2 regions of the Noviherbaspirillum album genome follow, and region 1 is predicted to be linked to the other one. Evidence: predicted binding sites of a transcription regulator. Region 1 holds the regulator's gene; the other holds the start of a gene.
What was found. The regulator FliA, encoded in region 1, starts transcription of late flagellar genes. The targets are predictions, from matches to a motif close to CTAAAGTTTNNNNNNNNNNNGCCGNTA.

Region 1 (15,188 bases):
TGCGGTTGACCATGGCGGCAATCGTTCAATCAGATAATTTCAAGTTCGGCGCGCAGCGATCCCGCGGCCTTCATGGCCTGCAGGATCGCGAGCAGGTCCTGGGGGGTGGCGCCGATGGCGTTCAATGCCTTCACGACGTCGGCCAGCGAAGTACCGCCCTTGAGCAGCAGCACCTGGCCCGGTTCCTTCTTGATGTCGATCTGCGAGACCCCGGTCACCACTGTCTGCCCGCCCGACAGCGGCGCAGGCTGGCTGATCACCGGTTCGGTATTGATCACCACCGACAGGTTGCCGTGCGAAACCGCGCAGCTGTCTAGCGTGACGGCCTGGTTCATCACTACCGAGCCGGTTCGGGCATTGAGGATTACCTTGGCATTGGTCTGGGCCGGCGTGACATTGATGCTTTCCAGCGCGCCGAGGAAGGACACGCGCTCGTCGCTGGTGGCAGGTGCACGCACCCGGATCACGCGGCCGTCCTGGGCCGAGGCGGTATCGGGGCCGAAGCGCCGGTTGACCGCTTCCACCACGCGGCTCGCGGTGGAAAAGTCTGAATCGTTCAGTTCGAGGAAAACGGTGTCGCCACGGTTGAAGGAGCTCTGCACCGCGCGTTCCACGGTCGCGCCGTTGGAGATGCGGCCCACGCTCAGGTGATTGACCTGGGCCTTGCTGCCGTTGGCCGCGGCGCCGACGCCGCCGACAAGCACATTGCCCTGTGCCATGCCGTAGATCTGGCCATCCGCGCCCTTGAGCGGCGTCATCAGCAGCGTGCCGCCGCGCAGGCTCTTGGCATTGCCCATGGAAGACACGGTGACATCGAGCATCTGCCCCGGCTGCGCGAAGGCCGGCAGCGAGGTGGTCACCATGACCGCCGCGACGTTTTTCAGCTGCAGCGTGGTGCCGGGCGGAAGATTCACGCCCATGTTCTGCAGCATGCTCACCACGCTTTGCACGGTGAACGGCGTCTGCGTGGTCTGGTCGCCGCTGCCGTCAAGGCCGACCACCAGTCCGTAGCCGATCAGCTGGTTCTGGCGCACGCCCTGGATGCTGGCGAGATCCTTGAGCCGTTCGGCATGCACGGGCGCGGGCAAGGCAGCCAGCATGCCGGCGAACGCGGCGCCCGCCATCGTCAGGGCCAGTACGGATCGGGGTTTGTGCAGGAATATCATGGGGCGGACCGGTTAAAGCGGCAGCAGGCTCAGGAAGAAGCGCGTCATCTGCGACATCACTTCCGCCCTGTCGATGCGGCTGTTGGTGCGGTATTCGACGCGGGCGTCGGCGACCTGGGTGGACGACACCACGTTGCCGCTGACCACATGATCGGGATTGACGATGCCGGAGAAGCGCACGTATTCCACGCCCTTGTCGAAGGAAATCTGCTTTTCGCCGGACACCAGCAGGTTGCCATTCGGCAGAACCTCGGAAACGGTGACAGTGATGGTGCCGGTAAAGTTGTTGCTTGCCGTGGTCGCATCCTTTTCCTCGAACTTGTTCGAGGAATTGGCCGACAGGCCGAGCTTGGCGGTAGTGGTTGCCGGTATGCCGAACAGGCTCGGCGCGCCGAAGGATACGCTGCCGCTCTTGCTGGCCGTATTGCCCTCGGACTTGCCGGCGCTGGTCCTTTCGCTGATGGCGATAATGATGGTATCGCCCACCAGGCGCGCCCGGCGGTCTTCGAACATCGGACGATAGTTCGAGGCCTGAAAGATTGCGCCGTTGGATGGCGCGGCGGCCACCGCCGCCGGCGGCCGGTTGACAGGCGGCTGATGAGTGATGGTATCGGGCGCGGTCGCGCAGCCGGTCAATGCCAGTGTTGCCGTTATGCCTGCAATGCCGGCGGCGCTCCGGAATGCGGCGCCGCACCGTTCGATTGCGGATCGCTTCAGCATGGACAGGCGATTCATCGTCATTTCCTGATTACAGCTGCGCCAGACGCTGCAGCATCTGGTCGGATGTCGTGATTGCCTTGCTGTTGATTTCATAGGCCCGCTGGGTCTGGATCATGTTCACCAGTTCCTCGACCACGTTGACGTTGGAGGTTTCGATATAGCCCTGCGTCAGCAGGCCGGCGCCGTTGGTGCCGGGCGTGTTGGCATTGGGCGTGCCGGAGGCGGCGGTTTCCACATACAGGTTCTCGCCCTTCGACTCCAGTCCAGCCGGGTTGATGAAGGTGACCAGTTGCAGCGAACCGACCTGCGTGGGCGCGGCGACGCCGGGCTGTGTGACCGATACCGTGCCATCGCGGCCGACCGTGAAGCTCTGGGCATTGGCGGGAATGGTGATCGCCGGCTGCACCACGAAGCCGCTGGCTGTCACCAGCTGGCCCTGGCTGTCGATCTGGAAGGAGCCGTCGCGGGTATAGGCATTGGTGCCGTCCGGCATGAGCACCTGAAAGAAGCCCTGGCCCTGGATCGCGACATCCTTGTCGTTGTCGGTTTTCTGCAGGTTGCCCTGGGTGTGGATGCGCTCGGTGGCAACCGCGCGCACGCCGGTGCCGATCTGCAGGCCGGAGGGCAGCTGTGTCTGCTGCGACGACTGCGCGCCGGGCTGGCGCATGGTCTGGTACAGCAGGTCTTCGAATACCGCACGCGAACGCTTGAAGCCGCCGGTGCTCACGTTTGACAGATTGTTCGAGATGACATCCATCTGCGTCTGCTGCGCATCCAGGCCTGTCTTGGAAATCCACAAGGAACGAATCATTTCTTTCTCCGGAAACCCGCTTTGTCGGCCGCCCCGCGCATCCCGCATCGGTGCGCAGCAACGGCAATTTATTCAACCATTATTGGCGATTCATCAGCCCGTCAAAGACAGAAGCTGGGCTGCTTTCGCCTCGTTGCTTTCAACGTTCTTCATCAGCTGCATATGCATGTCGAACTGGCGGGCCAGCGCGATCATGTCGACCATGGATTCGACCACGTTGACATTGCTGCCTTCCAGGGCGCCGCCGATCAGCGCGACGTTGACATCCGCGTCCGCTTCGCCGCCCTCTTTCAATCTGAACAGGCCGTCGTCGCCGCGCACCAGGCTCTCTTCCGGCGGATTCACAAGCTTGATGCGACCGAGAATGATGGGCGCGCCCGGCTTGTAGTCGGCGGCGATCGAGGTGACCGTGCCGTCCTTGGCGACCGAGATGTTAACGTCAGGCGGAATCGCGATCGGTCCGCCGTCGCCCATCACCGATGCACCCGACTGCGTCTGCAGCAAACCGTTTTCATTGAGCTTCAGGCTGCCGTTGCGGGTATAGGCTTCGGTGCCGTCTTCCAGCTGCACGGCGATCCAGCCCTGCCCCTGCACCGCGACATCGAGGTCGCGCCCGGTCTGCTGTATCGCGCCCGGACGGAAATCGGAGCCGACGGTGGCGTCGACCACGAAGGAACGGGTGGGCAACTGCGCGCCGATGACCGGAATGGCGCGGAAGGAATCGAGCTGCGCGCGAAATCCGGTGGTGGAAACATTGGCCAGGTTGTGCGACGTGGTGGCCTGCTTCTCCATGATGTGCTTCGCACCGGACATCGCGGTGTAGATGAGGCGATCCATCTTGTTCTCCGGCGGCGCATTCCAGTCGGAACGCGCCGCTCATGCAAGGGTTGCGAGGGTTGATTGGGCCGTGTCCGGCGCTATCAGCGCAGGTTCACCAGCGTCTGCATCACCTGGTCCTGCGTCTTGATGGTCTGGGCGTTGGCCTGGTAGACGCGCTGCGCGGTAATCATGTTGACCAGCTCGGCGGTCAGGTCCACGTTCGAATCCTCGGTCGCGGACGATTGCAGTACGCCCAAGCTGCCGGAATCGGGAGTGCCGACCAGGGCCTGGCCCGAGGCCGACGATTCAGCCCAGACGTTGTTGCCCAGCGGCTGCAGGCCGTTCGGATTGGCGAAGTTGGCCAGCACGATCTGGCCGAGCGTCGCCGATTCGCCATTGGTGTAGCGGCCGGTGATCATGCCGTCGGCGCTCAGGTTGAAGCCGGAGAGACGCCCGGAGGTATAGCCGTCCTGGGTCAGCTTGTTCACGCCGAACGGCGAGCCGAACTGGGTGGAGCCGGTGAAGTCGAGGTTGACGACCTGGGTCGCAGTCGCGCTGTTGACCTTGCCGTTGGCGGTGGCGACAGCATCTAGATCGATGTTCACAGCGAATGGCATCAGGGCGGCAGTCGCGGCATTGATGGCGCCGTCGGTGCCGAAAGTTACAGTACTGAATGGCGTTCCGGGTGCCGCACCGAACGTGACATCAACACCGTCCACTTGCGCATAGACTTGCCACTCTCCGGCCGTTGCGGTCTTGACATAATAGGATTGCATCACGTGGCCGTTGCCGATGCTGTCGTAGACCGTCACCGAGTTGGTGCTGTTATAGCTGGTGGGGTCGGTGGGATCGAACGGCGTCGTCACCGGCACGGTATTGTTGGAATTGAGGTTGACTTGCTGCAGCAGATCCGTGGTCGCCACCGGCGGCAAATCGGTCGTGCGGATATTGATATCCGTCGGCGCACCCTTGGAGATGGTGCCGGTCAGGTCGGCCATGTAGCCGGTCAGACGAGAGCCTTCCGGATTGACGATGTAGCCGTTCTTGTCCAGCTGGAACTGCCCGTTGCGTCCGTACGTGATCGCGCCGTTATTGCTCATGCGGAAGAAGCCGCCGCCGTTGATCGCCATGTCCAGCGGGTTGTTGGTGCCGGTGATATTGCCCTGCGTGAACTGCTGAGCCACATTCGACAGCTTGGTGCCGATACCGATCTGGCCGGCACCGGCGCCGCTCAGCGCGCTGGCGTACACATCCGCGAACTGGGCCTGCGACGACTTGAAGCCAACGGTATTGGCGTTGGCGACGTTGTTGCCGATCGTCTCCAGACTCTTGGAAGCCGCATTCAGACCGCTCAATCCTTGTTGAAAACTCATCTTTTCTCCTTGCGCTCGATTGTCTGGAGCTGATTAATAAATTTGGCGTACGTCGGCGAAGCCGACGGTGCCCAGGCCTGGAATGGTCAATTTGATGCCGGCGGCACCGCTGGTCACGCTGGACACTTCGCCGAACGACAGCGTCTTGGTGGCGATTGCCTTGTCCTCGCGCACCGCGCTGATCTGGAATTTGTAGACGCCGTCCGGCGCGTCTTCGCCCTTGTCGGTCTTGCCGTCCCAGGTCAGCGGCAGCGTGCCGGCTTCCTGCGCGCCCATGTTCATGGTGCGCACGACCTGGCCGCCCGGGGCGCGGATCGTGACCTGCATGCTGTCGATGGACTCCGGAATATCGACGCCGAATACCGAGGCGCCCTCGACAAGGGCGATGTCCGATCCCGGCACCAGCACGCCGTGCCCGATCATGTCGGTGGCCTGCAGCGTCTGGCTGGTCTGGTAGCTGCCCTGCAGGGCCTGCAGCGTGGTGTTGAGCTTGTCGATGCCGGTCACCGTCGACAGCTGCGCCATCTGGCTGGTGACCTGGGCATTGTCGAGCGGGTTAAGCGGATCCTGGTTCTTCATCTGCGTGACCAGCAACTTCATGAAGCGGTCCTGGGTTTCCTCGACCGCCGTCGATTTGCTCTTGGTGCCGTTCATGGTTGCCAGCAGATCGTCTGGCACCTTGTTAGTCTGTACTGTCGTCATCCGGCGCTCCTCTCGCTATCTCACTGGCCCAGGGTCAGGGTTTTGAGCAGCATGGTCTTGGCTGCATTCATCGTCTCGACGTTCGTCTGATAGGAACGCGAGGCGGAAATCATGTTGACCATCTCTTCCACGACGTTCACATTGGGCATGGCGACATAGCCCTTTTCGTCGGCCTGCGGATGCTTGGGATCGTACATCATCTTGGGCGCGGACCTGTCCTCGACCACCTGCTGCACCTTCACGCCGGCCGCCGCCGGGTTCTTGCCCTGCTCTACGCTGAAGACCACATGCTTGGCGCGATAGATTTCGCCGGTCGAACTGGTGGTGCTGTCGGCGTTGGCGATGTTGCTGGCGACCGTATTGAGCCGCTGGCCCTGGGCGCTCATGGCCGAACCGGCCACGTTGAAGATGTTAAATAACGACATGATTATTGTCCCGTGACTGCGGTGAGCAGCGTCTTGATCTGTCCGCTGGCGAAAGTGATGCCGGCTTCATAACGAAGCGCGTTGTCGGTGAACTGGTTGCGTTCCACATCCATGTCGACCGTATTGCCGTCGACGTTGCCCTGCACCGCCGTCTGCCGATACATCATCTGCGCGCCGTTGGCGGTGGTCGTGCCGGCATTGCCGGAAAGATGGGCGGCCGAGGTGCGGCTCAGCGCAACGGCCAGCGGATTCGCGGCTGCCTTGCCCGCGCCGGCGGAGGCAACGGAAGCCGAGGCGGAAACCGGAGTCGCCGGCATGGCGCCCGGGCCGATCGCCTGCTTGAGCGCCGCGTTGAAATCGACGTCGCGCGCCTTGTAATTCGGCGTATCGGCATTGGCGATATTCGACGCCAGCACCTGCTGCCGTTCCGCCCGCAAGCTCAGCGCCGTCTGATGAAACCGCAATGCCTGGTCCAGCTTTCCTATCATTTCATTCCCCCGTATCGCGGTTCCGCCGCAGCCGTGCCGACATGCCAGGCTGCGGAAAGCCCTTGATGGATTGACATAGGCTGGATCATACGGATGCAAAAGTCGCATCGATCATGCAATAAGACTCTGAAAGGCTCGCCTTTTCACCCTTTTGATTGCCCGCCGCATGCGTAAGATTCTGGCCTGATAGTCCCGCATCACGGCCACAATGAAACCATCCGCAAAAGCACTGCACTCAGCACTCTGGCTCCTGGCCGGCGTTTCCGGCCTCGCCGGAACCTCTGCCGCCCAGGCGACTGCCGGAACCGCGCCCGCCTACCAGCGGCAGGATACGACGGCATTGCGGCAGACGGTCGAGCAATTTCTGCGCATTCAAAGCGCCGGACTGCCCGGCCAGGTGAACCTCAGCGTCGGCCAGGTCGATGCGCGCTCCAATCTCCCCGCCTGCGCCGCACCGGAAGCCTTCCTGCCCAACGGCAGCCGGGTATGGGGCAGGACCACGGTGGGCGTGCGCTGCACCGCGCCTTCACCCTGGACGATTTATGTCGCTGCCACGGTGCAGGTGATTGGCGAATACGTGATCGCCGCCGCGCCGCTGGCGCAGGGACAGGCAATCGGCCCCAATGACGTGACCCGCATCAAGGGCGACCTGACGGCCCTGCCGGCGGGAATCGTTACCGACGCCGGACAAGCCGTCGGCCGCACCGTCGCGTTGTCGCTGGCCGCGGGCACTCCGCTGCGGAGTGACGCATTGCGCAGCCAGGCCGCCGTCCAGCAGGGACAAACGGTACGCGTGGTATCCAACGGCCCGGGCTTCCGGGTTTCCGCCGAAGCACGGGCACTTAACAATGCAAGCGAAGGTCAGATCGCACAGGCGCGCACACCCTCCGGACAGGTGGTCAGCGGCATTGCCAAGGCCGGCGGCATCGTGGAAGTAACTTATTGACGGTTTGGCATGAAAAAACTTTCAAACTGTTTCAATTCACCGCTAAAGTTTTCCCGGATAGCGTCGATATACCTTCTGACAAGAACCGTTAGACCGCAAACAGTATCTGCAAACAGTTAAGGAATTGCCGTGAAAATCGATGACCCGTTGAAAAAGACCGGCGGCCTCGGCCTCCCCGCCGCACCAGCCCGCACCGGCAAGGGTGCCGACAAGACAGCCGGCGTCAGCTCGACACCGTCCGAAACCGACAGCGTCCACCTGTCGTCGACCGCGCAATCGCTGACGCAGACCAGCGCCGGCGGCGTGTTCGACACCAAGAAGGTGGAAGAGATCAAGGCGGCAATCGCCAACGGCACGTTCAAGGTCGATCCTGAAAAGGTCGCCAACGGCCTGCTGGATACGGTCAACGACTTGATCCGCACGCGCAAGTAAGCAAGCAAGCAAGTAATAATCAGCCAGGCAGGAAGTCATGCAAAACCCAGTCCGCAATCCCGGCGACAGCCTCAATGAAGAACTCGCCGCGGGGAATGCCCTGCTGCAGTTGCTGAAGCAGGAGCAGGAACACCTGATCCAGGCCAACCTGGAGGGACTGACCGCGGCGATCGAAGAGAAGACCAAAACCGTCGCCCGCATGACCGAACTGGCGCTGGCACGCCATCGCAGCCTCGCCGCCGCCGGCTTCAGCGCCGACGAGACCGGCATGCTGGCATGGGTCAGGAGCGCGCCCGCGGAAGCCGGACAGACATGGAACGCGCTGCTGGACCTGGCGCGCGACGCCAAGGAACTCAATCGCACCAACGGCCTGCTGATCGGCCAGCACATGTCGCGCAACCAGAATGCCCTGAGCGTCCTGCAGGGCAACCAGGGCGGCGGCACCATGTACGGACCGACAGGCCAGACGACTTCCTCCGGCGGCAGCCGCACCCTGATCGTCGGCTAAGCTCCCCGGTCATAGGCTTTGCGCCGGCATCTCCCGGCGCCGTACCGAGCCCCGCCGTACTGAATCCTTTTCCTATTTTCTTTCCCTGCCCGGGACCGGGACTTCCGTTTCCGACTCGGGCAGATTCGACAGCACCATGATCGCCACCCGGCGATTGCGCATTCGCCCTTCCGCCGACTCGTTCGATTCCGCCGGTTTGGCCGAACCGCGGCCGACCGCCGTCAGGCGCGCCGGCGCCACGCCACCGTCAACGAACAGCCTGACCACGCTGGAGGCGCGCACCGCCGACAGTTCCCAGTTCGACGGATAGAGGGCATTGCTGATCGGTTGATTGTCGGTATGGCCTTCGACCTGGATTGCATGGTCGTCGTCCTTCAGCACGGAGGCTACCGCCCTGAGCGCTTCGGCACTGTGTTCCGCCACGCGCGCGTCGCCGGGCGCGAACAGCACGCTGGCATTGATTTCCACCGTGACCCCGCGCGCCGTCTGCGTTACCCTGACCTTGCCCTGGTCTACCAGCGGCGCCAGCACGCCGAGAATGTCGCGGGCGACGCCGGTCAGTTTCTCCTTTTCCCTGCGCATGTTTTCCGTCGTGCGCGGGCGTACGGGCAACGGCCGCGGCAAGCCCTGCACCACCTGCGGCGCCTCCTCCGGGGCCCGGATCACCTGCACGCCGCCGAAGGCATCGGTCAGGGCACTGGACAGTGTCCGGTATTTACCTTCATTAACGGAAGACAGCGCATACATCACCACGAAAAACGCGAACAGCAGCGTGATGAAATCGGCATACGAGACCAGCCAGCGGTTGTGGTCATCGCTATCGTCCTCATCTTCACGGTATTGCTTGCGCGGCATGGTGTCGAGCGATCAGCGGTAGGCCAGCATGCGCTCTTCGACGATGCGCACGTTGTCGCCATTGGCCACGCTGCAGAAAACATCGGTCAGCATTTCACGCCGGCGCACCTCGTCGGTGACGATGGACTTGAGCTTGTTGGCGATCGGCAGGAACACCAGGTTAGCGAGGCCGACGCCGTAGACGGTGGCCACGAACGCGACTGCGATGCCGCTGCCCAGCCTGGAGGGATCGGACAGGTTTTCCATGACCTGGATCAGCCCGAGCACCGCGCCGAGAATGCCGATGGTCGGCGCATAGCCGCCGGCAGCTTCCCAGATTTTCACCGCCTGGCGTTCGCGCCGTTCGAACGTGGAGACATCGACATCGAGTATTTCGCGGATCTTGTAGGGATGGATGCCGTCGATCACCATGCGCAAGCCCTTTTCGGTGAAAGGATCCGTGACGGCGCCGAGATGGCGTTCGAGGCTGAGCAGACCCTCGCGCCGGGCGGTGTTGCTCCAGGTGACGAGATCGCGCGAGATGCCGGCGCTTTTGTCTTCCGGCGGGCGGAACACCCAGCGCAGCATGGACGCGCCGCGCATCACGTTGCGGCTGCCGCTCTGCAGCAGCACCGCGCCGAGCGTGCCGACGGTAACGATCATGAAGGCGGCCGGCTGCAGCAGCGAATCGATACGCCCGCCCTCGATCATCTGTCCGAACAGGATGCCGGCCAGCGCCAGCAGCAGTCCGGCTAGGCTAGCCCAGTCCATGCCTGACCCTTGAGACGCGCGCGCATGCGGGCAATTGCCTGGCTGTGCAGCTGGCATACCCGGGATTCGGAGACGCCCATCACGGCGCCGATTTCCTTCAGGTTCATTTCCTGCTCATAGTAGAGCCCCATCAGGATTTTCTCGCGCTCGGGCAAGGCTTCGATCGCCTGGATCACTGCCTGGCGGAAGCCGCCGTTCATCAGGCTCTGCAGCGGATCGCCGGACTCGTCGACGCAATAGCGGTCAAGGAAATGCTCGTTTTCGTCCTTCTCGTGGAAGTCTTCGTAATACACCAGCTGGTGGCCGCTGCCTTCGCTCAGCAGTCCCTGGTATTCGGTCAGCGACAGCTTCATCTCGGCGGCGATCTCCGCCTCCTTGGGAGGACGTCCGAGGCGCTGCTGCACCTTGTTCATCGCCTCTTCGATCTTGCGCATGGTCTGGCGGATGCTGCGCGGCAGCCAGTCGCTGCTGCGCAGCTCATCGAGCATCGCGCCGCGGATGCGCTGCACCGCATAGGTTTCGAACTGGGCGCCATGCGTGTCTTCATAGCGGCTCACCGCGTCCAGCAAGCCAATCATGCCGGCCTGGATCAGGTCGTCGACTTCTACGCTGGGCGGCAGCTTCGCTTTCATCTGGTGGGCCAGACGCTTGACCAGCGGAGCATGCATTTCCAGCAAGTGGTTCTTGTCGGATTTTCCGCTAACGGTATACATTGTGTTGATTCGTTTCGGATGCCCAGCCGGGCATCCATCCCAGAAATGCCATGTTATCGCGCCGCCGCCGCATCGGACAATACGAACTTTCCGGCCAGTCGGCGGAAGGCAACGGAAGCGCCCGCCAGCGGGAAGGCATCGACCACGGCGCGGCCGAGGTGCATGGCTTTCTTCAGGTGTTCATCGGGAGGCACCGAGCCCATGGAATTGAGCTTCACCGCCAGGTAACGATTGGCCGCCTGCGCCATGTTCTGGTACACGAGCTGCGCCTCCTTGTCGGAGGCGCCGGTCACCAGCAGGCTGAACGGGCGGCGGCCGAGCTGGCCGTTGACCCGCTTGATCAGCGTATAGGCGGCCTTGATCGATGCAGGGCTGTTCGACACCTGCACCACGATTTCGGTTTCCGCCAGCGCCGGAATGGCGAATGCGTCGTTGCCGTCGAGTTCCGCGTCGACAACCACGATATCTGCGCGCGCGGTCAGCACGCCGAACGCATCATCGAGGCGACGCGCGCCTTCGGTGCCGCTCTCGGGCAGCTTCTGCGCACCGCGCTTCAACGCCGCCACGCTGAAGCCCTGGGGCATGGGCTGCATCAGCTCGTCGAAGGCGCGGTCGTGCTGCGATGCCTGCAGCAGCGAACTTCCGCGCACCGCCTTCAGGCGCGAGGCGATGCCGTCCGCGCCGACGCAGGCGTCGAGCAGCAGCACGTCCCTGCCCGCCTGCGCCAGCGAGGCGCCGAGGTTGACAAGCATCGCGCCTTTTTCATCCGGCGATGCCGCCGACAGGAAAGTGAACACACGCGGCTTGGGGCCGGCCAGCATGCGGCGCAGGCCTTCGGCCTGGTCGAAATCGAAACTAGCCAAGTGTCACCTCGCGCAGGCTCTTGTCATTCATTGCATGAGCGGTATTGGCGATGACCAGCGGCAGCTCTTCATCGGAATACTGGAACGGCGCAGTCTCGCGCTTGAGCTTGAACGCGCGGTCGACCAGATAATGGGCATTGGGCACATGCAAGTCTTCCGGCACGCGCTGGCCGTTGGCCACATAGTAGAGACTGAGCTTCTGGCGGATCATTACGTCGAGCACGTTGCCGACGGTGGCTGCCTCGTCCAGCTTGGTCATGATGCAGCCGGCCAGGCCGCCGCCCTGGTAGGAGCGCACGACTTCGTTCAGGGTTTCGCCGGTGGAAGTCGCGGACAGGCAGAGCAGGCGCTTGACCGTGGATTCGGTGCCGGAAAGCATGGCAATCTGTTCGGCCACCATCTTGTCGCGCTGGCCCATGCCGACGGTGTCGATCAGCACGGTATGCTTGTTCTTCAGTTCGTCGAGGGCGATGCGCAGGTCGGTCTCATCCTTGACCGAATGCACCATCACGCCGAGGATCTTGCCGTAGATGCGTAGCTGTTCGTAGCCGCCGATACGATAGCCGTCGGTGGTGATCAGTGCCAGCTTGCCGGCGCCGTGGCGCATCACGCAGCGCGCCGCCAGTTTCGCGGTGGTGGTGGTCTTGCCGACGCCGGTGGGTCCGACCAGCGCATAGACGCCGCCCTTGTCGAGAATCTCGTTTTCGTTACCGATGATGCTGAGGTTGCGCGACAGCACCGACTTCACCCAAGTCAGGCAATTTTCGGCCGTCTCGTTCTTCGGCAGGTTCTGCGTGAGGTAACGCGCCAGGCTGGCGCTGAAGCCGGCGGAGAGCAGTTCGCGCAGGACGGCGGCCTTCGCCGGTTCGCGCTTTTGCTGGGTGCTCCAGGCAATCTCGGCCAGCTGGGATTCCAGCATGCCGCGCATGGAACGCAGTTCGCTCATCACTTGCGCCAGCTCGGCTCCGCCGTGGGATGCCGGTGCGGCATCGCGGCTGGCGGCAAGGGCATCGGCCAGGTTTGCGGCCTGGTTGTCGTCCGAGGAAGGCCTCGGCGATGACACCGGAGCCTGCCTTGCCTGGACTTCCTGCTGGCGGCCGGCGCCGAAGGCATTGAGCGTCGACTCCGACAGCGCCGGCCTTTCGACCACCGGCTCCGACAGCGACGACATGTCTTCGGGTGCCATCGCCAGGATCTCGATCATGCCGTTGATCGTCCTGTTGGAGAGGATGACGGCATCGGGCCCGAGCGCTTCGCGCACCTGGCGCCATGCGTCGCGGGACGAACTGGCGGAAAATTTTCTTACATTCATGCTTGGCCTCCAACCAGGCTGGTGACTCTAATTGTTTTTGAATCCGGAAGTTCCTGGTGCGACAGCACCTTGAGCTGCGGCAGAGCGCGGCGCAGGAAGCGCGCCAGCAACGCACGCAGCGGGCCGGGCACCAGCAGTACCGGTGTCAGTCCCATCTGTTCCTGCTGGCGCGCGGCCTGTTCGGCTTGCGCGGCGATGGTATCGGCCAGACCCGGCTCGATGCCGGCGCCGTCGGGGCCGCTGGACTGCAGCGCCTGCATCAATATGCGTTCGAGGCGGCTGTCGAGGGTAATCACCGACAGCTCGTTGGTCGCCGGGAAAATCTGCTGGACGATGGCGCGGCCGAGCGCGATGCGGACCATGGCCGTCAGCTCGTTCGGATCCTGCGTCTGCGCCGCATATTCGGCCAGGGTTTCGATGATGGTGCGCATGTCGCGGATGTGTACGCCTTCGATCAGCAGGTTCTGCAGCACTTTCTGCAGCGCCGACAGCGAAATCATCTTCGGCACCAGATCCTCGACCAGCTTCGGGCTTTCCTTGCCGAGGTGGTCGAGCAACTGCTGCACCTCCTGGCGGCCCAGCAATTCGGCGGCGTGCGAGGTGATCAGGTGGTTCAGGTGGGTGGCGATCACGGTGCCGGCATCCACCACCGTGTAGCCCAGCGCCTGCGCATGCTCCTTCATGCCGCCGTCAACCCAGGTGGCCGGCAGGCCGAAGGCCGGATCGGTGGTGACGGTGCCCGGGAGCGTGCCGTTGACCATGCCCGGATTGATCGCCAGGAACTGTCCGACATAGGCTTCGCCGGTGCCGACTTCCACACCCTTGAGTGTGATGCGGTAGGCCGCCGGCTTGAGTTCGAGATTGTCGCGGATGTGCACCGGAGGCGACAGGAAGCCAACCTCCTGCGCAAACTTCTTGCGGATGCCCTTGATCCGGCGCAGCAGCTCGCCGTTCTGGCCCTTGTCGACCAGCGGGATCAGGCGATAGCCGACTTCCAGCCCGAGCGTGTCGACCGGCACGATATCTTGCCAGGACGCCTCTTCCGATTCGGGCGGCGCAAGCGCGGCTTCCGGCACCGGCGGCGGGGCCTCTTCCTCTTTCTGTATCCGTTGCCTCATCAGATAAGCACCGCCGCACAAGGCGCCACCCAGCAGAATGAATGCGATATGCGGCATGCCGGGGATCATGCCCATGCCGCCGATGATGCCGCCGGTGATGTACATGACCTGCGGCTTGGCGAACAGCTGGTTGACCATCTGGCCGCCAATGTCCTGTTCACTGGAAACACGCGAGACGATCACGCCTGCGGCAGTGGAAATGATCAGCGAGGGAATCTGCGCGACGAGGCCGTCGCCGATGGCCAGCAGCGTGTAGTTCTTGAGGGCGGCATCGAAGGCCATCTCATGCTGGACCATGCCCACGACCAGTCCGCCGAAGCAATTGATCACGGTGACGAGGATGCCGGCGATCGCATCGCCGCGCACGTATTTGCTGGCACCGTCCATCGAGCCGTAGAATTCGGCTTCCTGCGACACTTCGGTTCGCCGGCGGCGTGCCTCCTGTTCGCCGATAAGACCGGCATTGAGGTCGGCATCAATGGCCATCTGTTTTCCCGGCATCGCATCCAGCGCGAAACGGGCACCGACCTCGGCGATACGGCCCGCACCTTTTGTCACCACCACGAAGTTGATGATGGTAAGAATGACGAACACCACGATACCCACCGTGTAGTTGCCGCCAATCAGGAAGTGGCCGAAGGCTTCGATCACCTTGCCGGCGGCGTCCGGGCCTTTATGGCCCTCGGTCAGCACCACCCGCGTGGAAGCCACGTTGAGCGACAGGCGCAGCATGGTGGAGACCAGCAGCACCGCCGGGAATGCCATGAAGTCGAGCGGCTTGACCGTATAGAGGCTGGTCAGCAGCACGATGATGGACAGCGCGATATTGAAGCTGAAGAACATGTCCAGCACGAAGGCCGGCAGCGGCAGCACCATCATCGCGAGCATCATGATGATGAGGATGGGCGCCGCCAGCGCCTTGCCTTGTCCGGACAACCATGCGGGCATTTTAAGGCTGTTCATTGCATGCGTCCGTCAGGTTTCTGCGACGCCGGATTGTGCGGGTCGAGCTCCGGCGGAACCGGGACGTTGTCCGGCGCTTCTGGGCGCAGGCCGCCGTGCTGGCCGTAGGCGCGCAGCTGGAATACATAGGCCAGCACTTCGGCCACCGCGGTATAGAGCGTGGCGGGAATTTCATCGCCGAGTTCGGCATGCTTGTAAAGCGCGCGGGCCAGCGGCGGCGCTTC
Region 2 (5,744 bases), on a different contig from region 1:
TACGGCACCTTAGGACGTGTGCCAGTGCCGTTCCTGCTTCGCTCTGATAACGGCTTGGTCTTCACCAGCCGCAGCTACACCGCGCTGGTCAAAAGTTATGGATTGAAGCAGGAATTCATCACACCACACTGCCCTGAACAGAACGGCATGGTTGAGCGAGTTATCCGAACCTTGAAAGAGCAGTGTGTGCATCGCCATCGGTTCGAGACGCTGCAGCATGCGAGCCGAGCCATTGGTGACTGGATTGGCTTCTATAACACCCGGCGTCCGCATCAAGCGCTGGGCATGAAAACACCTGCGGGGGCATTCGCTTTAGCAGCATGATCTGAGCAGATTCTGCTGGGTCGATACATGCATTCTGGACGCACAAAGCGTGAAGGACGCAGATACGGCCCAGAGCAAAGGATATGACGCTGGTAAGAAGGTATCAGGTATCAAGCGCCATTTGGCCGTAGATACCCCGGGGCCTGCCACATGCAATCGAGGTCACGACAGCCAATGTGAACTACCGGGACGCCGGCATACTGACACTGTTGCTCAACGCGGACACGCTATGTGACGTGGTTGGAATGCTGGTCGATAGTGGCTATAGCGGTGAGTCATCAATGGGACGCCCTGTTGACGTTTTTATCGTCAACTTGAGAGTAGTGGAGAACGGTCTATTCGTAAGCCTTTTTAAGCTTAATTTCTGTGTTGATGCTTCCAATTTTTCCGTGAAGCTGGTCCATATGACGCACGGCAACTTCTCTAATTTTATTATCAAGCTCCAGAATTTCTCTGATCATTTCTGCTTTTCGGTCAGCTGATACACCATCCCATTGAATGACATCTTTGTGCTGTAGGAATTCGGCAATAGTACTTCGTACATTGCCGCTCGAAATGAGGTCATCCCAGTTTTCGTCTAGTGTAGCTTTAAGCATTTGGCGCGAAAGCATTCGCATTGCCTCGTAGCGTTCAAGTAATACTGTTATATTTATTGTAGTCATGAACCGCTACTCATTTTTGCTAGGTTCTGCAGCTGTTGTGTCAAAAAGGAGCTTGTCGTATTCATTTTTCCAATAAGGGTATCTAAGGCGGTGAACTGTGCACGATAGCGTTTTTCCGTGGCAGTCAATTGGACATTCAGCGCAGCAGCTCTTTTTTGCAAATCAGCAATGTTGCGATTCGCAGCATCGGTAACGCTAGCAATTGTTCCTGCAGATGAAAGGAAATTATCAAGCAGGGAATTCAAATTGTAAGCGTAACCTTTTGAAAAGTTGATGTTTCCTCTTGATCCTGTTGTGCCACCAACGATTTGCAACTTAATACCCTCAGACGTATCTCCTGCAGCTCCGGTTAGAAACTGCCCGGACCCTGTCGCAGCTACGCCGTTGATAGTGCCAACAACGTCTGCGCCGATGGTTGATGTTGGTGCTGATCCCATCAAGTTCAATGCGGCCGACCCACCCGCTACGTTTACTGCCGAAGTTATGCCATAACGGCTAGACGATATTGTAAGCACGCCAGATGACTGTGTGACGGTGGCTGAGATACCGGCGGTCGAGAATGTGGCATTACTATTGACTGTGGCTTGAAGATGTTCAGCTAACGCACTTGCGGTGTACGTACCCGATGCTAGAGTTACCGTAGCAGTGGTGCCATTAATCCCAAGCGCAAGCTGATCGTTTACTCCGGATTTTATCGTCGTAACTCTAGTAGATGTTGGTGCTAGGCCTAGCAGATCGCTAGCGCCAGTTGTAGTACCTCCATTCGCTACATCAACAGCAGATAACGCTCCAAACTTATTTGATGTAAAGCTAAGTTTTCCTGAGCTATGGGATACAGTAACTTGTCCAGGGAGTACAGCCTCAAGATCAGATTGAACTTGTGCTACTAACGCATCGAAGCTAGCATAGGTTCCAGACGTTAGATCAACCGTAACAAAGCTTCCTCCATCAACAGATACGGAAAGCTGGTCGTTCACGGTGTCGGTAATCGTCAAGTTAGCCGCCGTAGACCCTTCCAATCGTGCCTGTGTGGCAGAATCCGATCCAACAGTTTTTCCTTGCGTTGCAAGGGTTGTCACGTTGACGGCATAACTGCCTGCTTCCGTTTTTGTCGTTGCGCTAACGTAGCTGACAAGGCTATCGGTGGATTTACCATAGGCGGCGAAAAGAGCAGCAAAGTCCCCGTAGTTATTTGAGAGCGCACTTTGAAGCTTAGCATTATCTAGTGACAATGAGCCGTCCTTGAGAAAGGAGAGGCCGACTTGAGAAAGGTTTGTCAACGAACTTCCACCAAGACCAGAAAGTGCAGAAGACAATGTGCTACGGATGCGTGACTGGATATTCTGTATTGAAGCATCTCCAAGTAGTATGCCTCCCTGCTTTGTCGTTGCATTGTAACGTGTGAGAGAATTTAGGGTAGTGTTGATGGAATTGTATGCTGTCACTAGTGACTGCATAGCCGTAGTAACTGCCGCACTGTTATTGCTAAAAGTCACAGTGCTTGTCCCAGTTTTCAAAAGATTAACTGTGGCGCCACCAATTGCACCTGAAACAGAATTCGATGCGCTGGTTATTGATAATCCATTGACTGTCAAAGAGGCATTTTGTGCAGCGGAAGTCTGCGTCAGGTTTTGTGTACCTCCCGGGTCGTACGACAACAAGTTGCTGATAGCAGCATCTTCTCCACTCGATGATATTTTCATGCTCTTTGCCAGTCCAGTGTTATTGGAACTGATAAGGAGCTTGTATGGGTTACCTGTTGTTCCGTCATTGACAATTGATGCAGTGACGCCGAGACCGGCTCTATTGATGGCGTCACGGATGCCTTGCAATGAGTTGTTTGATGAGTCAATTACAACCGTACCGCCAGCTTGTGTGGCGTCTACGTTGAATGTTGCGCCACTATGTTTTCCGCTTGTTACGCTTCCACCACTAATAGTGCCAAACTGAAAGGTTAGCGTAGTCGCGCTGCCGCTTCCAATTGCCGAGGTAGAACTGCTTTGACCTGCGGTCGCAATTGTTTGCGATTGAGCTAGTGCGCTAACGTTGATGCTATATGTACCGGCGGCAGCCGTTCCAGAAGCGGATGCGGACAAAACAGTGCTGTCAGATGAAGTAGCAGTCAGTGATTGGAACTTTGATGCATCTGCCAAAGCAGCGACAGATGTCTGGAATGAGGAAAGAGCACCTTTCAGACTTCCATATGCAGTTAATTTTGCCTGAAAACTTGCTTCTTTTTTTTGCAACGCTGTGAGCGGCTGACTTTCGACCGCCATAAGTTGAGAAACAATACCGCTTACATCCAGATTGGATCCGATACCTGGTGATGAAATAGCCACGGTTGCACCTCTTAAAATGATCGCTCGTAAGAGCTATAACTATAGCGCCTATTCTGCGCCTCGGTAAACGTAGCTGAACAAGAGCATATGTGTTACCGGAATAAGTTGTATTCAAGCTAACACATGTCTCAACTGACGTTTCTCAACATGATATTAGTTCGTCTAAAGATAAAAAGCCTGGCCGAATCATTCGGACAGGCTTTTACTAAGTGTCTACTCTTGAAGATCAGCGGAGCAGGGCGAGTACACCGTTAGGCAATCCATTAGCCTGTGCCAGCATTGCGGTACCTGCTTGTTGAAGGATCTGACCGCGGGTCATATTCGCAGTTTCGGCAGCAAAGTCAGTATCAACAATCCGGCTCTTCGCAGCGCTGAGATTCTCGGACGTTGACTGCAATGTCGAGATTGTAGATGTGAACCGGTTTTGAATTGCACCTAACTCGGCGCGACTGCGGTTCACGGAAGAGATCGCGTTATCAATTGCTGTAATGGCATTGTTAGCGCCTGATGCAGTAGAGACATCGATTGTTGAAAGTGCTTGGCCGCTGCGTCCGGAACCGTATGTTCCATGTTTGACCATGCCAGTAGTTGTCGATGCAGTCCCAGTCGTACCGGCTTCTACGGTGAATGTCTTCGCGGAGCTTAATGTGAAAGTTCCGTAGGTGGTTCCGCCAAGATTATCGATACCAGTTTGCGCACTAGTTAATCCGGTAGCGCTGACTGTGATATTACGACCGTCGGCTGCAACTAACGAGATGCCAGCTGCGGAAGTGCCACCGTCAATTGCTTTTACACCAGTCTGTCCGGATATCGCATTAATCGCTGTGATAACAGCAGCTCGGCTCGCAGCACCGTCTGCATTGGTGGAAATGGACGCTGTTGCAATTCCGTTAATTGTAAGTGTTCCGGTTGCCGTAGACGCGGTCATTCCAGCACCGGCCAACGTCGTTGTATTAACAGTTGCAGCAACCCCTGTTTGTGAAGTCAATTTGTTAATAGCTGCGGCCTTAGATATTGCACTTGCCCCTGCCACACCAAGTGATGAAGACGATGTGTCATCGCTCGATACAGAGGCACCGATAGCAATCCCGTTAATCTTAAAATCACCTGCCACGAAAGCGGTTGCAGTACCAGCAGTGCTCGATGCATATGCAGTTTGAGCAGAATAAGTGCCTGCATTAACACCAGCATTTTTCAGGTTGGTAGCGTTCCCTGTGACTGTGATTTCCTTCGAGGATGTAAGCGTATATTTACCATAAGTCGTTGAGCCGAGATTGTCGACGCCTGTCTGCGCGCTAGTTAATCCAGTAGCGCTCACGGTAATGTTACGGCCGTCAGCTGCACTCAATTTGATGCCGGCAGCAGATGTGCCTCCGTCCGTTGCTACCACGCCGGTTTGACCAGAGATCGCATTGATTGCTGCAATCACCGCCGCACGACTTGTTGCGCCGTCATTAGTTGTAGTGATTGATGCGGTAGCGACGCCGTTGACTGTTAAGGTGCCTGTTGCGGTGCTTGCGGTCATAGAGGCACCGCCAAGTTCGTTTACATCCGCCTTTGCTGTAACCCCGGTCTGGGCAGACACAGCGTTAATTGCAGCAGCTTTTGCAATCGCGCTACCGCTATTACCGGTACTCGATGCATTGTCTGATGAGGATGTTGAGCCACCAATCGCTACACCGTTGATAGTCATATCACCGGCAACGAGGGCGTTGCCGTTATTGCTAGCAGTTAAGGACGACGCCTGAGTGGCGCCAAGTTTATCGGTTGATGCACCGCCCACTGATACTGATATAGTTTGATTTGCATTCGCGCCGACTTGGAAAGCTTGGCTTGTGAACGAACCATCGAGCAATTTGATGCCGTTGAATTCAGTAGTATTTGCTACACGGCCAATTTCCGCGACGAGGGACGAGACCTCTGTCTGAATTGTTGCACGATCGGAGTCAGAGTTGGTAGAGTTTGCTGCCTGGACTGCCAATGTGCGAAGACGCTGCAGATTGTCACCGATGCCGGACAAGGCACCTTCAGCGGTCTGAGCGAGAGAGATTGCATCGTTAGCATTACGTGCTGCCTGGTTCAGGCCACCAATTTGCGAAGCCATGCGCTGAGAAATCGCTAAACCTGCAGCATCGTCTTTTGCGCTGTTGATCCTCATACCGGAAGACAAACGCTGCAGCGCGGTTGTCAGACCCGAAGACGACGATGAGAGGTTCCGCTGTGCATTCAGGGACGCAATGTTGGTATTGATGACGGATGACATATTAATTCTCCTGTATGGATCGGATATTCCCGGCTTGGTCGTTTCCAGGTTTGTTTGCCTCGTTCTTGCGGGGCATTCAACCGCTGTTGTTACCGTTATCGATCAAGACTGGAAAAACTTTAGAGGGAAATCTAATTTTTATTTTTCCGGTCTTGC

Region 2: a site for FliA is predicted at 3,344-3,370, ahead of fliD (flagellar filament capping protein FliD). Genes of this name have one in related genera too.

The regions. Positions count from the first base shown of each region.
Region 1 covers NZ_JAWIIV010000018.1:31,518-46,705, forward strand. The annotation lists gene flgJ (flagellar assembly peptidoglycan hydrolase FlgJ) at 1-13, opposite strand, end outside; gene RY831_RS19600 (flagellar basal body P-ring protein FlgI) at 30-1,124, opposite strand; gene RY831_RS19605 (flagellar basal body L-ring protein FlgH) at 1,179-1,886, opposite strand; gene flgG (flagellar basal-body rod protein FlgG) at 1,915-2,697, opposite strand; gene flgF (flagellar basal-body rod protein FlgF) at 2,791-3,534, opposite strand; gene flgE (flagellar hook protein FlgE) at 3,618-4,889, opposite strand; gene RY831_RS19625 (flagellar hook assembly protein FlgD) at 4,923-5,591, opposite strand; gene flgC (flagellar basal body rod protein FlgC) at 5,612-6,016, opposite strand; gene flgB (flagellar basal body rod protein FlgB) at 6,019-6,504, opposite strand; gene flgA (flagellar basal body P-ring formation chaperone FlgA) at 6,713-7,450, shown strand; gene flgM (flagellar biosynthesis anti-sigma factor FlgM) at 7,580-7,882, shown strand; gene RY831_RS19650 (flagella synthesis protein FlgN) at 7,920-8,390, shown strand; gene motD (flagellar motor protein MotD) at 8,463-9,245, opposite strand; gene RY831_RS19660 (flagellar motor protein) at 9,258-9,995, opposite strand; gene RY831_RS19665 (RNA polymerase sigma factor FliA) at 9,977-10,708, opposite strand; gene RY831_RS19670 (MinD/ParA family ATP-binding protein) at 10,762-11,571, opposite strand; gene flhF (flagellar biosynthesis GTPase FlhF) at 11,564-12,883, opposite strand; gene flhA (flagellar biosynthesis protein FlhA) at 12,880-14,964, opposite strand; gene flhB (flagellar biosynthesis protein FlhB) at 14,961-15,188, opposite strand, start outside.
Region 2 covers NZ_JAWIIV010000084.1:599-6,342, forward strand. The annotation lists gene RY831_RS32475 (IS3 family transposase) at 1-324, shown strand, start outside; partial or broken gene RY831_RS32480 (transposase) at 356-507, shown strand; gene RY831_RS32485 (flagellar protein FliT) at 660-986, opposite strand; gene fliD (flagellar filament capping protein FliD) at 983-3,325, opposite strand; gene RY831_RS32495 (flagellin N-terminal helical domain-containing protein) at 3,552-5,588, opposite strand; gene RY831_RS32500 (hypothetical protein) at 5,572-5,744, shown strand, end outside.